Regions from separate parts of the Lentilactobacillus buchneri genome, predicted to be linked through region 1. Evidence: predicted binding sites of a transcription regulator. Region 1 holds the regulator's gene; the other holds the start of a gene.
What was found. The regulator Rex, encoded in region 1, represses fermentation and respiration genes when NADH is low (regulators of the CRP and FNR family bind a similar motif). The targets are predictions, from matches to a motif close to TTGTGAANTANTTCACAA.

Region 1 (8,120 bases):
GCCAGTGCTTTAAATTTGGTTAAAGATTGACCACCCTCATCAGTGGTCTTTAATGGCTTTCCAATAAGGAGCCGTTTGAGATAGCGCCACATAAATAGTTACTCCTTTATTTAATAATCTACCATTCTTGTGAACCATAAAATGATAGTCCTTCTGACAACTAAAAACAAGTCTTGATATGTATGTCTGAATGGGCTCACAGCAAATCACCATCCAGACAAGCTAAAATATCCGTCAGCTGTGCACTCAGAGTCAAAATATGATCTAAGCCACATGCTAACTACTTTAATATTGAATTGATTAATTCGCAAGCACAAAATAAGCACCAATCCCGATTTGGAATCGATGCTTATTGTACAATACTTTCATTCAAATCAACGATTTAACGCTTCATTACATACCCATACCAGGTTGTGGCATTGGAGCAGCTGGTGCGTCTTTCTTAGGCTCATCAGCAACAACAGCTTCGGTGGTCAACAACAAGGCTGAAACAGAAGCAGCATTTTGAAGTGCTGAACGGGTAACTTTGGTAGGATCAACGATTCCGTCACTGATCATATCTTCAAATTTACCATTGGCAGCATTGTAGCCAATTCCAGGCTTTTCGTCCTTGAGCTTTTCAACAATCACTGAGCCTTCAACACCGGCATTTTCAGCGATTTGACGAACAGGTTCTTCAAGGGCACGAAGAACAATGCGAATACCAGTCTCTTCATCACCGCCAGCTTCGGCATCCAACTTGGCAATTTCTGGGATGACGTTAATCAAGGCAGTTCCACCACCAGGAACGAATCCTTCTTCAACGGCAGCACGGGTCGCATTCAAGGCATCTTCAATGCGATACTTCTTTTCTTTCAATTCAGTTTCGGTAGCGGCACCGACACGAACCACGGCAACTCCACCTGATAACTTGGCAAGACGTTCCTTTAACTTGTCACGGTCAAAGTCTGAAGTCGTCTTTTCGATTTGGGTCTTAATTTCAGCAACTCGGTTGGCAATTTCATCGTTTGAACCGGAACCGTCGACAATCGTGGTTGAATCCTTGGTAACGTTAACTTTGTTAGCTTGACCAAGTTGTTCAAGGGTTGCATCCTTCAAGTTCAAACCAAGGTCATCGGTAATCAAGGTTGCACCGGTCAAAATGGCGATATCTTGGAGTTGATCCTTACGACGGTCACCAAATCCAGGTGCCTTAACAGCAACGACGTTGAATGTTCCTCTCATCTTGTTCAATACAAGAGTTGGCAGAGCTTCACCGCCAATGTCATCAGCAATGATCAAGAGTGAACGACCTTGTTCAACAATCTTTTGCAGTAATGGCAAAATGTCTTGAATGTTGGTGATCTTCTTATCAGTTACCAAAATGTAAGGATTGTCCAAGTTGGCTTCCATCTTGTCATTGTCGGTAACCATGTATTGTGACATGTAGCCGCGATCAAATTGCATTCCTTCAACGACGTCCAAGCTGGTATCAACACCACGTGACTCTTCAATGGTAATAACACCATCATGACCAACTTTTTCCATTGCATCGGCAATCAATTTACCAACTTCGGTGTTGGCAGATGAAATTGAAGCAATTTGAGCAATATCATCTTTGGTCTTAACATCATGCGACATTTTGTGAAGGGCATCAACAGCGGCTTTAGTAGCCTTTTCAATACCACGACGAATTCCAACTGGGTTGGCACCGGCAGTGACGTTCTTCATACCTTCATTGACAATTGCTTGAGTTAAAACTGTGGCAGTGGTTGTTCCGTCACCAGCAACGTCATTGGTCTTTGAAGCAACTTCAGAAACCAATTTGGCACCCATGTTTTCAAAATGATCCGGTAATTCAATTGATTTGGCGATGGTAACACCATCATTGGTAATTGTCGGTGTACCGGCACTTTGTTCCAAAACAACGTTGCGGCCTTTAGGTCCAATCGTTGCCTTAACCGTATCTGCTAATTTATCAACACCCTTGAGCATTGCGCTACGGGCATCTTCAGAAAACTTTACTTGTTTAGCCATTTCAAATTTCACCTCAAAAAAATATTTTTGATTATTGATTCATTGAATGATTCAAATGATTCACTTATTAGCAATTATCTTGTTAAAATATAATTATTCGACAATTGCGACGATGTCTTTTTCATGAAGAACGAGATAAGTTTGATCGTTATCCTCAATCTCGGTTCCGGCGTACTTATCAAACATAACCTTGTCGCCCTTTTTTACAACAGGTGCAACCTTGGTACCATTATCAAGTACACGGCCATCACCCACGGCAACAACTGTACCGGCTTGCGGCTTCTTTTTTGCATTGTCAGCAAGAACGATACCGCCAACCGACTTTTCTTCTTCTTTTTCAGTTTCGATAATTACGCGATCTCCTAATGGTTTTAACACGTTAGTCCCTCCGTTTGCAACAATTTTTAGCAACATTAGCACTCACATGATAAAAGTGCTAATCACTGTGTATAATATATTATTTTTTCAGACCAATTGCAAGGATTTCTGCGCATTTCTTGGTGAATTTATCTGCAGATTGCCTTGCCGACGGTAAATGAGCGCATAAGAAAAGACCGGCGTTTTCAGGATCACCGGTCTTTTCTTCATTAATTTGTTCGATATTTTACTTGCCAAAGTTTTCGATGAAATAAATCAAAGTTTGCAATTCATTAGTTAAGTCAACATTTTGAACCAGGACATCTTCAGGAACCTGAAGCCGAATTGGCGTAAAGTTCAAGACACCCTTTACCCCGCCGGCGACAGCATCGTCCGCGATGGACTGAGCGACTTTTGAGGGCACGGTCAAAATGATGACTTTGATCTGTTGATCATGCAGTTGATGTGAAAGTTCCTCAATCGGGTAGACAGGAACACCGTCTTCAATTGTGTTCACAATCTTGTCGTCGGTATCAAAAGCAGCAGAGATTCGAACGTTGCCGTCTTTGTGAAAATTAAAGTTCAAGAGCGCATGGCCCAAATTGCCGACTCCGATCAAAGCCACGTTGGTCAGATGCTCTTGATTCAAGATCGTTTTGAAAAACGAAAGCAGGTTATCAACATCGTATCCATAACCCCGCTTGCCCAAAGCACCAAAATAGGAAAAGTCACGACGAATGGTTGCTGAATCCACCTGCACCGCCTCGGCCAATTCCGTTGATGAAATTCGTTGCTTTCCTGTATCGTGTAAAATATTTAAGTATCGGTAATATATCGGCAATCGTTTAGCGGTTGCGCGTGGAATATTTTCAGCTGTCAAGAAAATTTCCTCCTATTTGTCATTTTAGTTAAAAGAACTTTGTGAATTCCTATTTACATCTCATTCTACCATAAGATGACATCTTGTGAAATATATTTCAAATATTACTTACAAATAATTCCTGAAATCGTGTAAATTATGATAAAATTGATTGTTGGTAGTTACAAAATGAAAGGTGGCCAAACACTTGATAATCTTACAAGCACAAGATCTAACCAAACGATTCAATGGCGAAACTATTTTCTCAAAAGTTAATTTGGCCATTCAAGAAAAAAGCCGTGTCGCACTGGTTGGCCGTAACGGTGCCGGCAAGTCGACACTGGTTAAAATGATCATCGGCGAACAATCTGTCGACGGCGGCCAAATCAGCACTAAAAAGAATCTGTCGATTGGCTATTTGGCCCAGGATACCGGACTCAATTCAGACAAAAGCATTTATGCTGAAATGGCATCGGTCTTTGCCAGTCTAAAAGAGCAGGAAGCAAAGCTTCACGCTCTGGAAAAACAAATGGGTTCTTTGGGCGTTGACGCCAACACCGAAGAATATGAAACGATTTCCTCACAATATGACAATATCCGTGCCGACTTTGAACAGCACAATGGTTATGGGTACGACGCTGAAATTCGTGGTGTTCTCCACGGATTTGGATTCGGGGAAGCTGACTACGATCGGCCAATTAATGAATTGTCAGGCGGCCAGAAGACTCAACTTGCCTTGGCCAAATTGTTACTGGAAAAGCCCGAATTATTAATATTAGATGAACCAACCAACCATTTGGATGTGGAAACGATCACTTGGCTGGAAGGTTATATTCAAAACTATAGTGGTGCCCTTCTGATCATTTCACATGACCGTTACTTCCTAGACAGAATTGTCACTGAGGTTTACGAGATGTCACAAGGTACCCTCCACCACTTCACTGGTAATTACACGGACTACACCAAGAAAAAAGACCAGTTGATTGAACAAGAATGGAAAGAATATGACAAGCAGCAGGCTAAGATTCAAAAACTGCAGACCTTCGTTGACAAAAATATCGTTCGAGCATCGACCACCAAACAGGCGCAGGCCCGCCGAAAACAACTCGAAAAAATGGATAAGCTGCAAAAACCGACGGCTGATTCAAAAACTGCCCGCTTCTCATTTTCACCAAAATCCAAAAGCGGCAATAACGTCCTGAATGTTACCAACGCAGCGGTTGGCTACAGCACGGTTCTTTGTGAGCCGGTTAATCTGGACGTTAAACGTCACCAAGCGATCGCAATTGTTGGTCCAAACGGTGTCGGCAAATCGACGCTCTTAAAAAGCATCTTGGGCATCATTCCATTTTTAAAGGGCAAGGCGCAGTTTGGTACTGGCGTCGATACCGGTTACTACGACCAGGAACAAGCCTCACTACATGCCTCTAAAACCGTTCTTGAGGAACTATGGGATGATCACCCAACGACCCCGGAAGGCGATATTAGAAGCATTCTAGGGAGCTTCCTTTTCTCCGGTGACGACGTGAGCAAGATGGTCCATGATCTGTCCGGCGGTGAAAAGGCCCGGTTGCTCCTAACCAAGTTGGCGATGCAGCACAACAACTTTTTAATGTTGGATGAGCCCACCAATCACTTGGATATCGACAGCCGAGAAGTGTTGGAAAAAGCCCTCAATCAATTCGACGGCACAATTCTCTTTGTTTCCCATGACCGTTATTTTATCAACAAAATTGCCACGGCGGTCGTTGAATTGTCCCGACATGGCACCACCCTTTACCTTGGGAATTATGATTATTATGTCGACAAAAAAGATGAGCAAGAAGCCATCAAGGCTCATGAGGCTGAAAAGAAGGCAGCGGGCCAACCGACTCCAGTTGCTGTGCCGACCACCGATAAAAAGAACTACGAGATTAATAAGCAAACCCAAAAAGAACATCGCAAACTTGAAAGAGAAGTCAAGGCTCTGGAAACCAAACTTGATGAATTGACACAATCAAAGGATCAAATTGAAGCAGAAATGACGAAGCCGGACGTCTTTAACGACCTGGGAAAGTTGCAAGATCTTCAACAGCAGCTCGATCAGGTGACTGCCCAAATCACAGAAACAGAGTCCAGTTGGGAAACGGTCAGTTTGAAGCTCGAAGATAATGAGTAACATAATTCACCAAAGGCAAAAGATATCCGATTCACATTGTCTACTTGAACAATTGGCGACAACCCACTAAATTAAAAAGCAGCCTGAGTAAAAGGATTTTATCCTTCTGCTCAGGCTGCTTTTGGGTTCTTCGTCAACTGTTGTTGGTGAACAAAATATTGGAGTTCTAATCACTTGGTGATTAGGGCTCTTTTTGTATGAACTCGAAAAGCGAACAGCACTCTTAGCCGGAATCTGAAGAAGTTTCGGTAACCAAATCCAGTGCGCTTAATGACTTTAATCTTGTTGTTTGAACCTTCTAATGGCCCGTTGGTGTAGTGGTGGGTGAAAGTGTTGCCAATTTCATCATGATGAGCCGCCAAGGTTTGGAGGGCTGCCAACATCTCTTCCGAGCACCCCTGCAGGTGGTGAAAGGCTTGATTATAGTTGGGCCAGTCGCGGTTTTTGATGGTTTCACGTAACCGATTCATCACGTCGTAAGTTTGCTTGAGCTCGGGATCAATGTCCAGTAAAGCATCAACCACATCCGCGGCAGTTGCCGGATAAGGGAAGTTTGTCCACTTACGGAAAGCCTCGTAGTTAAGGTGATTGGCCGGCGTTAATAATAGTTTCCAATAGCGTTTCAAGGCGTGATACTGGCGTGAGGAAGTGGCCAGGGTTTTCATGAGACGCACTCGCGTCTTATTAAAAGCCCGGTTTAAAGCGTTAACCAGGTGGAAGGGATCGATGACAACGATGGCGTTCGGGAAGATCTGCCCAACCAATTTGGGATAGGTATAGTTCATATCGGTGACGATAATTTTCACATTTTCTCGCGCGGCTTGGTCATAATGTTGGAAGTACTTTTGAAGCTGATAGATGGTTCTAAAGGGCAACAGGTCAATCAATTCGTGGGTTTCCGCGTCCATAAATTCAAAGCTCATCGCGTCGGTGGCGCTCTTAGTACTTTTAACTTCGTCCATGAGGAGAACTTTGGGTAAGTAGTGCCAGTTGGTTTGAAAGTCGTGTTCAGCGCGCAAGAGCTGCCGACCAACGAATGAATCCGAAGTGGACAATTCATTGGCAATGTGTTTGAGGCTCACTGGTTCCGTTAACTTCTCTAAACATTGTTTCCGGGTTGTATTTGAAATCGTGCAGTGCTTCGGCACTGCACTCGTCTGCGCCAGGAAGTTGGTATGACAAGCCTTACAGTGAAAGTTTCGCCGATTGAGGCATAGGATAACCGTGCTGCCCAATGTTTTAGCGAATCTAATGGTGGTCTTCCGCCAACCATAGCCAATGATCTGGTGATCATTAATAACCCCACAATTGCGGCAGGCCTTGGGAGAATAGTTCAGTGATCCATTTAATCTGATTACCCCATCATCACCTATTTTGCCATTCTCAATTTTTAAGTGTTCATCATCTATTCCTAACAACATTTTCGTAGTATCATTTGACATAGGGCATTTCCTTCTTTCTCTAAAATCTTCGTGGTTGTTGGTTTTGATGAACGGACAGGAAATGTCCGCTTTTTTTATTCTAATGAAAAACAAAAAATCTGTCATCAGTAATAGATAAAAATCTATTACCAACAACAAATATTGTAGAGCCTGCTTTTGATCTAAGTATTGAATTATCCTTCATCACAGGATCGCTGACGATTTCATAATCACCTCAAAAAATTGGCAATTATTTAGCCTCATCTGCCAGCCAATCAAACTCCAAACCCGGATCTGCATTTAAAGTGGCATCACCACGAACACCATGCCGATACAGCATCTCACCAGCAGCACCGATCATAGCAGCATTATCGCCACACAAAGACAGTGGCACTAGTTCAAGTTTGGTATCGGCAAACGTGGCAACCTCTTTGGTTAACCGCTCCCGAAGACCTTGATTGGCAGCAACCCCACCGGCAAGAATTAATTGTTTGACCGGAAATTCTTTGAGCGCGCGATTGGTTTTGTCAGCCAAGACGTCAACAACGGCTTGCTGAAAACTAGCGGCCAAGTCTTCACAACTCAATTCCTCGTTAATTTGATCAGCATGGTGCACCGTATTGATAAAGGCACTCTTCAACCCACTGAAACTAAAGTCAAAATTATCGTCAGCATCCATTGCTCGTGGAAAATGAAAAGTATCCTGACCTTTGTGAGCTAATTCATCAACTGGCTTGCCAGCCGGATAGTTAATCCCCAAAACCCGGCCAATTTTATCATAAGCCTCACCGGCTGCGTCATCACGAGTTTCACCGATAATTTGAAATTGGTTTTCCTCAGGCATGTAAACCAATTCTGTGTGCCCACCAGAAACAACCAAGGCCATTGCTGGAAACTCAATGGGTTCGACCAGCCGGGCAGCGTAAATGTGCCCAGCTAAATGATTCACTGGAACAAGCGGCAAATTGTGCGCCCAGGCAACCGCCTTAGCGGCCGTAACACCAATTAAAAGCGCACCGACTAAGCCAGGACCGTATGTAACAGCCACTGAAGTCAGTTCATCATAAGAAACGTCCGCCTCACGTAATGCATCCCCAATACAGCCGGTAATCTGCTCGATATGGTGTCTGCTGGCAACTTCAGGAACAACTCCGCCAAAGCGTTGATGACTCTTGATTTGCGTTGCAACAATATTTGAAAGTATTCGATTGCCATTCTCAATCACTGCGACCGACGTTTCATCACAGCTGGTTTCAAAAGCAAGTACTAAATCTCTAGCCACTTAATTCATCCCATCCCTTTTAACCGA
Region 2 (8,120 bases), 1.1 Mb from region 1:
AATCATCCATACCAATAAAGCAACGACCAAGACAATAACGACGTACGAGGCATTATCAGCCATTGAAATTTGGCTCTGGGTTGGATGATCACCTAGAAATGCTTCGAATTGGCCAGGAAGACCTTTCATATTCAAAGTCGTCAGGGCGATAACAGAGAACCAGCCAAGAATCTTAACAATCCACGAGTTTTTGAAACGGTCATGCATTTCTAACGAGTTATTGGTAAACATCAATAACGGCAGCATCGAGAATGGCAGGGCAAACGCCAAGAAGACCTGAGAATTATTCATCAGGGTGTTCAACGCTTCGTGCTGCTGAATCGGGGTTTCACGACTCGTCATACCCACACAAATCAAAACTGGAACCACCGAAATCAAACGAGTCACCAACCGGCGCATCCAAAGCGGCATTTTCATGTGGATGAACCCTTCCATGATAACTTGTCCGGTTAAGGTACCAGTGATAGTGGAATTCTGACCTGACGCTAGTAAAGCGACCGCAAACAAAATCGATAAAATCCCTGACTTGGCAACCGTAATCAGAACACCATTACTTAAGGTCGAAGGATCCGAAAGTGCCTGGAACAGTCCGAAGAATGACGGATCTTTAACTGCCCCACTCTTGAAGACGGCAACTCCCATAATCAATAGCAGTGAGTTCACCAAGAATGCCATTGATAATTGAATGTTAGAATCCCAAGTTGAGAAACGAACGGTTCGGGCAACATCTTCTTCATCACTGTGATCCACCTTACGAGTCTGTGAAACAGCTGAGTGGAGATACAGATTATGGGGCATAACTGTCGCTCCAATGATCCCAAGTGCACCAGTCAGTGGCGTTTGACCGCCAATTTGAGGAGACGAAGAGAAGGTCTCGCCATTTGGAACCAAGCCCTTAAAGACCCCGAGCCAATCAGGATCAGACAGGATCACTTCATAGGCAAACACCACAAAGATCACACAAATTAAACAAACAACAATGGCCTCAATTTTACGGAAGCCAATTTTGGTCAACAATAATAATAGCAGAACATCAAATACGGTAATAAATACTGAAATGACCAACGGAATGTGGAATAACAGATACAACGCAATCGCGGCACCGATGACTTCGGCAATATCAGTCGCCATAATTGCCAGTTCGGTTAGAATCCACAAAACATACCCCAGCGATTTGCTTGTCCGGGCTCTAATCGCCTGGGCCAAGTCCATCTGAGTCACAATGCCCAGTTTAGCCGCCATATACTGAAGCAACATGGCAATTAAACTCGACATTAAGATGACGGACATTAACAGGTATTCAAAATTCTGACCACCGGTGATTGAAGTCGACCAGTTACCAGGATCCATGTAACCGACTGCAACTAACGCGCCGGGACCGGAATAACCAAATAGCGTACGCCAGAATCCCTTGCCTTTGGGCACAACCACGGTTCCGTTAATTTCTTCCAGTGAAGGCCCATTGGCGTAATGAATCAAATGTTCCTTTTGGGACTTTTTTTCTTTTGACATCCCATTACCTCCTTATCTTCTGTACAAATCTAATGGTAGCATATTTTCTAGACTTGTAAATCTTTAATTAGGGAAACCTAACTTTCTTTTTATAAGCAGTAGACAGGAGTTTTTGATATAGTAAAGAAGAAACCGGTTACTTCAATTCAGAATTATTTTGCCGGATTTGATTGAGGCTGGTGACAAATTCTGCAATCATCTCCAGTTCATTTTTTGAATAACTGTCGGCTAACTCAGCCAGTTTGGCCTCTTCTTGACCATGGTAGTCGCTATGAATTTGATTAATAGTTTCCCCAGGCGCCGTGAGTTCTACAAACGTGTCCTTGCGGTTATCAGGGTGGTGCGATTTTTGAAGCAGGCCCCTTTCAGCTAGCTTGTTGACGGCTTTGGAAACGGCGCCTTGCGTCATGGGTACCTGGTCGACAATCGCGGAAATCTTCACACCATCCTTGGCAGCAGCAGCGCGAATAATATGCAGATCGTTAATGGTAATGCCATTGGCCAGAGCAGCGTTTAACCGATCGTTTTGCCTGATGGCCGTCAGGATCTCACGATCAACATCATGACTTCTAAATATTTCTAGTTGGTTCTTGATTTGTTCAATTGCATTTTTCTTTTTCATTTTAAATTCCTCGGAATATATATTGACTTTTCATCATCGGAGCTTATACTAATTATATTCCTTGGAATGTATTTTGGAAAGTCAAACTGTCAATTTTAAAAAAGAGGTTTCTAATATGAAATATGTCATTATATTTGACCACCCTTACACCCTGTCGGCTGCAAATAACGAGCCCCACCATCGCAGCTATAGTGCAGCGGTTGCCAAACAAACGATCAATTATTTAACTGCCCAAGGCCACGAGGTTGATGTCATCGACTTGAATCAAGATCACTTCGACCCGGTGATGCACGCAAAAGACCTGAGTGCCTGGCGAACACGGACACCGATTAACGACCAAGTTGACCGTTATTTCGAACGCCTAAAAACCGCCGATGAAATTATTTTTATTTTCCCAATTTGGTGGGAGCTGATGCCGGCGATGACCAAGGGTTTCATTGATAAAGTTTTTAGCAAGAACCGGGCGGTATCCATGCATCCCAGAGTGGTCCTGGAAAAGAATCCAATCATCCGGATCTTCACAATTGCCGGCACACCAACGTTTCTCTATAAACTCAAATATGGTAATCCCATTATGAAGGCCTTGGCCACGGGCACATTCAAAAAGATCGGTCTCAAGAAAATCAAGTGGCACAACTTCAACGCTGAAGATGAATCACCACAAAAGCGCCAGGCGGATTTGGCCCACATCCAAAAATTTCTGTCATGATGACTGCCCAGTCCTATAATGAATGTTGGGGGTGAGTGGATGAAGTCATTGAGTCAAATCATGAGTCGGACATTACTAGTGACAGTGATACTCACTGCTAATTTTGCGATTTGTTCTGCCAACAACACTCCTTCATTAGGCTCCACCATTCATCTCACGACCACGCCCAATGCCCACGATCTCGGTGGGATTCGGACGAAAAATGGTCAGCACATTCGCCAAAATCGACTCATCCGATCGGCTGCGCTAACCCGATTAAATCATCACGATAAATGGCTACTTTATAAGCAGCACGTTAAGGTCATCTTGGATTTCCGCTCAAGTGGTGAAATCAAACGAACACCAGATGCCAAAATTTCTGGGGTTCGTCATCTCCACCTATCCGTCATGAGCAGCCCAAATTTCGGCGTCCACACGACTTCTCAGTATGCCGGTCAGTTAGCTGCCAAACAGCCAAATTTTATGGAACAATTTTATCAGAAAATGGTTCTTGAGTCCCACTGTGTTAAGGCTTATCGCACGATGTTTCATTATCTGCTCAAGCAAAGATCCGATGCGATTCTCTATCACTGCACATATGGCAAATATCGCACCGGTGTAGCGACCATGCTGATTCTTTCAAGTCTTGGCGTTCCCAAAACGACCATTATGAAAAACTATTTGGCATCGAACCATTATCTGAAGAAAACGACGGCCAAAGAATATCGACAGATGGCCCGTTATACGCATAACCCAACCGTGCTCAGGAACCTGAAACGTTCAAAAACCGCTCGATCAGCCTATTTGAATGCCGCCTATTCAGCGATTTACCACTGTGATGGCACAATGAAGCATTATTTACATCAGCAAATGCGGTTGTCGAATCATGATATTCGGCAATTGCGAAACCAATATTTGACGAAATGAGAGGCCCGGACACAACTAATTGTAAGTTATGTCTGGGCCTCTCTTTAGCTCCACTGTTATTTAGTTTAAACGTGTGAAAGAGGACAGCAGTCGAAATTTAAGCCGCTTCAGCCGAAAACCTGACTCGGTTTCCTGGTGTTTTACTGTGATTTGGATTAAACGTGTGAAAGAGGACAGCAATTGAAATTTAAGCGCCGCCAGCCGAAAACCTGACTCGGTTTCCGTCCAGCGGCGCTTAAATTTCAATTGCTAAACGTCCTCTTTCACACTCTACACTCTTTTTTTAGCATACAAATCAATCTGCTTAATTAAATTCCGATTCCGATTAAATCGGGCGAACGCAAAGGCGTCACTAATAAGTTCGGAGAAGCGCTGGGTTTTGCCATTGACCGAATATTCGTTATCCGCCAATTGATACTGAGCCCGAGCCACATAAAAAGTTACGTGCCGATCCGAACTGAGATTAATCAAAGACTGTAGCAGCATATTACTGATCTCGATTTCATTTCTGGCCGCATAAAAATTGCCGGTGTAAAACAGCATCGTCAATGATTTCCACACCGAATCAACGTCTTTATTTGCATTGGTCTTCAACCGTTCCGGCATCTTGGAAAAATAAAACTCAGCTTTGTCAAAATTGCCAGCCTGTTGGTAGGAAATCCCCATCCCCACGTATGCCAGCGGTGAATAAACCGTCGTGTGGGCCTCGTCATAGCCATTCAAAATCTGGTCGAAGCAAAAAATCGCCTCATCAACATCTCGTTTGCTTAAAGCCAGTGCATATCCGCGGATAAATAAATATTCCATTTGGATTTGTTTATCATCAATTTGATCAATTTCAAGCGATCGTAAAATTCCCAACGCATCATCATATTCAGTGGTAATTAAATCAAATTCGGCCCGCCGCAATTCCGCTCGAACCGCTGAATCACTGTCGGCCTCGCTGGGGAAAATATCGTTCAAGGAAAGTCCCAACCGCTGGCATAACTGCGTCAGGATCTTAGTGGAGATCATTTTGCCGTTGTTCTCAAATTTGCTGATCGTGGCCTGGGTACAAATCCCCTTAGCCAACTCGCTTTGGGAATAACCGAGTTCTTTTCTGCGATCAATAAATCTTTGGATGTTCACTATTATCAAGCCTCCTGGCCGATTCGGATAAAATAATAACTTAATATTACCATATTATATAATGTGACGCCAAATAAGATTGCTAAATATTCCATTTATATATTGACATTAGGAATATTAGGATATATAATTTTGGAATATAAAGTATTGTGAAAGTATGCACAGGAGGACTCAATATGTCGATAACAAATGATCAAACTAAAATGCTGATTCAAATGATTAAGGAGTTTACGGCCAACGAATTGGCACCGCTCGATATGGAGATTGATCGTGCCGGTAACTATCCGGACGGCTTATTTCAAAAGGTCGTTAACACGGGCTTGCTTGGCATCACCCTGCCAAGAGAATATGGCGGTGCAGCCTTTGATTACCAAGCAGCTGCCGAATCCCTTGAGAAAATGGCCACAGGTAACGCCAGCATGGCCGTAACTCTTGAAGGCCATTTCAAAACGATCGAACAGTTTATCAAATATGGGAATAAATCATTGAATGACGAATACCTTCCAAGTGCAGCCAAACGAATTTTTGCCTTCTCGATGACCGAACCATCCGGCGGCTCGAATCCTAAGGGCATCGCCACTCGGGCAATCAAACAGGGTGACAACTGGGTGATCACCGGTGACAAAATCATGATTACCAATGGTGGCCTAGCAGAAGTCTACTGCGTCCTCGCTAAGACTGAGGATGACCAAATGGCCGTCTTCGTCGTTGACAAGGACATGCCGGGATTCAAATTCGGCAAGCGGGAAGATTTTATTGGCCTCAAGGGCGTGCCTGTCGGCGAAGTTGTCCTTAACCACGTGGTTGTTCCTGATAGTCATTTATTGGGAAGAATCGGACAAGGATTGGAAATTGGCGACAATGCCCACGCTGACGCACGAGTTTTGATGGGCGCCGTTCTAGCCGGAATTATGGAACACGAGCTACAAACCGCCGTGAACTACTCCAAAGAGCGAAAGGCTATGGACACACCGCTCTACCAACTCCAAGTCACTCAGGAAAAGATCGCTGATATCGCAATTGCCAAAGAAAACACCACCGCGCTGTATCAGAAAGGTGCCGATAACAAGGTCGCCAACAAGCCATATGCGGAAGTTGCCGCCATGGCAAAATCGTACGGCAGCCGATCAGCTGTTGCATCCGGTGATAAAGCCCTGCAGATTCTTGGCGGGTATGGATACAGCCATGAATATCCAGTCGAACACCTCATCAGAGATGCCCGAGCAATGGAATTGGCTGAAGGTACCATTGAAAAGATGAATTTAGAAATTACCAACGCAGAGATTGCCAAGTAAAGGAGTCCGCACTATGAAAATCGTTGTCGGGATTAAACAAGTTCCAGAAACCGATTCAGTTAAAATTGATCCAAACACAAATAACCTGGTTCGTTCAGGAATCCAGGGCATTATTAATCCATTTGATAAAAATGCAATTGAAGCTGCCCTTCAGCTTCGTGATCAAGCCGGTGGCGAAGTTATCCTTCTCAGTATGGGGCCGGATAGTTACACAACCTCACTTCGAGATGGAATGGCTATGGGCGCCGACCGGGCTGTTTTGGTGAGTTCCCGGGCATTCGGTGGGGCTGACACTTTGGCTACCGGCTACACGCTGGCCAAAGCAATCGAAGCAATTGGCGATGTCGACTTAATCCTATTCGGCAGACAGTCTGTCGACGCTGACACTGGTCAGGTTGGCCCGATTGTGGCGGAATTCTTGCAGTTCCCCCAAGTGACTTTTGCAGAAACCTTGGATTTGGACTCAGAGAAGACACTGGTGGCCAAACGCCAACTTGACTCCGCCGTCCAAGATATCAAGCTGACCCTGCCTGCTGTGGTGACTGTCCGCAAAGAACTCAATACGCCGCGTTATGAAACGCCAGTCAATATCAAAGAAAGTTTTGAAAAGCCAATTACCACTTGGACTGAAGCCGATTTGAACCTTGACCTGGCAAAAATTGGCCAGGCTGGATCACCAACGAAAGTGACCAAAGTTTATGCACCAACCAAGGATGTTAAACAAACAGTCACATTGTCACCAGACCCCGCTCAAGCAGTTTCTGAACTCTTGAGTCAATTGGACTGAGAGGAGCACAAAAATGGATAATAACGAAATTTGGGTATATGTTGAAACCGTCGGCTCCAGAATCGAACCAACCAGCCTGCAATTGATCACCAAGGCCAAAGCCATTGCTGACGGCAGAAAAGTGGTTGCCGTGCTTCCTGAAGCCTCGACAATCAAGGCTGAAAATAGCCTACAAGCTTATGGACCCGACCGAGTTGAAACTTTGGTCGATGATCACTTTACTAACGCAACCGATGAAGAAATCGCTGATGCTCTATTCCAAGTACTTGATCAAAATCGCCCCAACAGCCTCTTGTTTCCGGCAACCATTTTAGGCCGATCAATTGCGCCGCGGCTGCAGGCCAAACTCCAGACTGGCTTAACCGGTGACTGTTTGGATATTTTTTACGAAAATGACCTACTGGTTCAGGTCAAACCGACCTATGGCGACAACGTGATGTGTGACATTGTCTGCCCGGAAAAGCGGCCTCAAATGGTAACGGTTCGGCCAAATACTTTCCGTGCTGAAAGAGTGACTGATTCCCAGACCAAGGTGGTTAAGGCCAGCTTTACCTTCCACAAAGAAGGAAACAGCCAAATCATCGCCACTGACCCGATCATCAACAGCTCCTCCAAACTCGACGATGCTAAAGTCGTGATCGCCCTTGGCCGAGGCGCTTACAGCGCAAAAAATATTCAACTGGCACAGGATTTAGCTGCCAAGCTTGGCGGAATGGTTGGCGTTTCTCGCCCTCTCACTGACGAAGACGAGTTCACCCATGATGATCAAATTGGGATTGGTGGCGCCAGCCTCTCAGCCGACCTGTTGATTAATTTGGGAATCTCAGGTGCTGTTCAATACACGGTTGGTATCAAAAATGCCAAGAAAATTGTCTCTGTCAACATTGACAAAGACGCCCCGATTTTCGATGAGTCAGACTTTGCCTATGTCGGTGATGTCACCGATTTTTTGACTGCTTTAACTGCTCAAGTCCGATAATAATTGATAACACAAAACCGGCAGTGATGAACGAAATTTGTTCATCGCTGCCGGCTTTGTAGTGGTGTAGTTAGGGTTATTTTGCTTTGAAATGGATTCTGGCGCGCTGGAGCACGGTTGTTATTCTCTTTGGTGCTCCCTTCTGCTTTGAAAACACGCTCCGACGCAACTGATGCGGTGTG

Region 2: KE627_RS07590 (acyl-CoA dehydrogenase family protein) is a predicted target of Rex. The motif match lies at 5,025-5,042, and genes of this name have one in related genera.

What each region holds. Positions count from the first base shown of each region.
Region 1 covers NZ_CP073066.1:211,252-219,371, forward strand. Annotated here, with positions in the region: gene KE627_RS01110 (APC family permease) at 1-92, opposite strand, end outside; gene groL (chaperonin GroEL) at 394-2,016, opposite strand; gene groES (co-chaperone GroES) at 2,110-2,394, opposite strand; gene KE627_RS01125 (redox-sensing transcriptional repressor Rex) at 2,621-3,253, opposite strand; gene KE627_RS01130 (ABC-F family ATP-binding cassette domain-containing protein) at 3,441-5,390, shown strand; gene KE627_RS01135 (ISL3 family transposase) at 5,561-6,832, opposite strand; gene tsaD (tRNA (adenosine(37)-N6)-threonylcarbamoyltransferase complex transferase subunit TsaD) at 7,062-8,093, opposite strand; gene rimI (ribosomal protein S18-alanine N-acetyltransferase) at 8,113-8,120, opposite strand, start outside.
Region 2 covers NZ_CP073066.1:1,614,858-1,622,977, reverse strand. Annotated here, with positions in the region: gene KE627_RS07615 (Nramp family divalent metal transporter) at 1-1,512, opposite strand, end outside; gene KE627_RS07610 (MarR family winged helix-turn-helix transcriptional regulator) at 1,649-2,134, opposite strand; gene KE627_RS07605 (NAD(P)H-dependent oxidoreductase) at 2,250-2,843, shown strand; gene KE627_RS07600 (tyrosine-protein phosphatase) at 2,883-3,749, shown strand; gene KE627_RS07595 (helix-turn-helix domain-containing protein) at 4,020-4,877, opposite strand; gene KE627_RS07590 (acyl-CoA dehydrogenase family protein) at 5,054-6,172, shown strand; gene KE627_RS07585 (electron transfer flavoprotein subunit beta/FixA family protein) at 6,186-6,959, shown strand; gene KE627_RS07580 (electron transfer flavoprotein subunit alpha/FixB family protein) at 6,973-7,938, shown strand.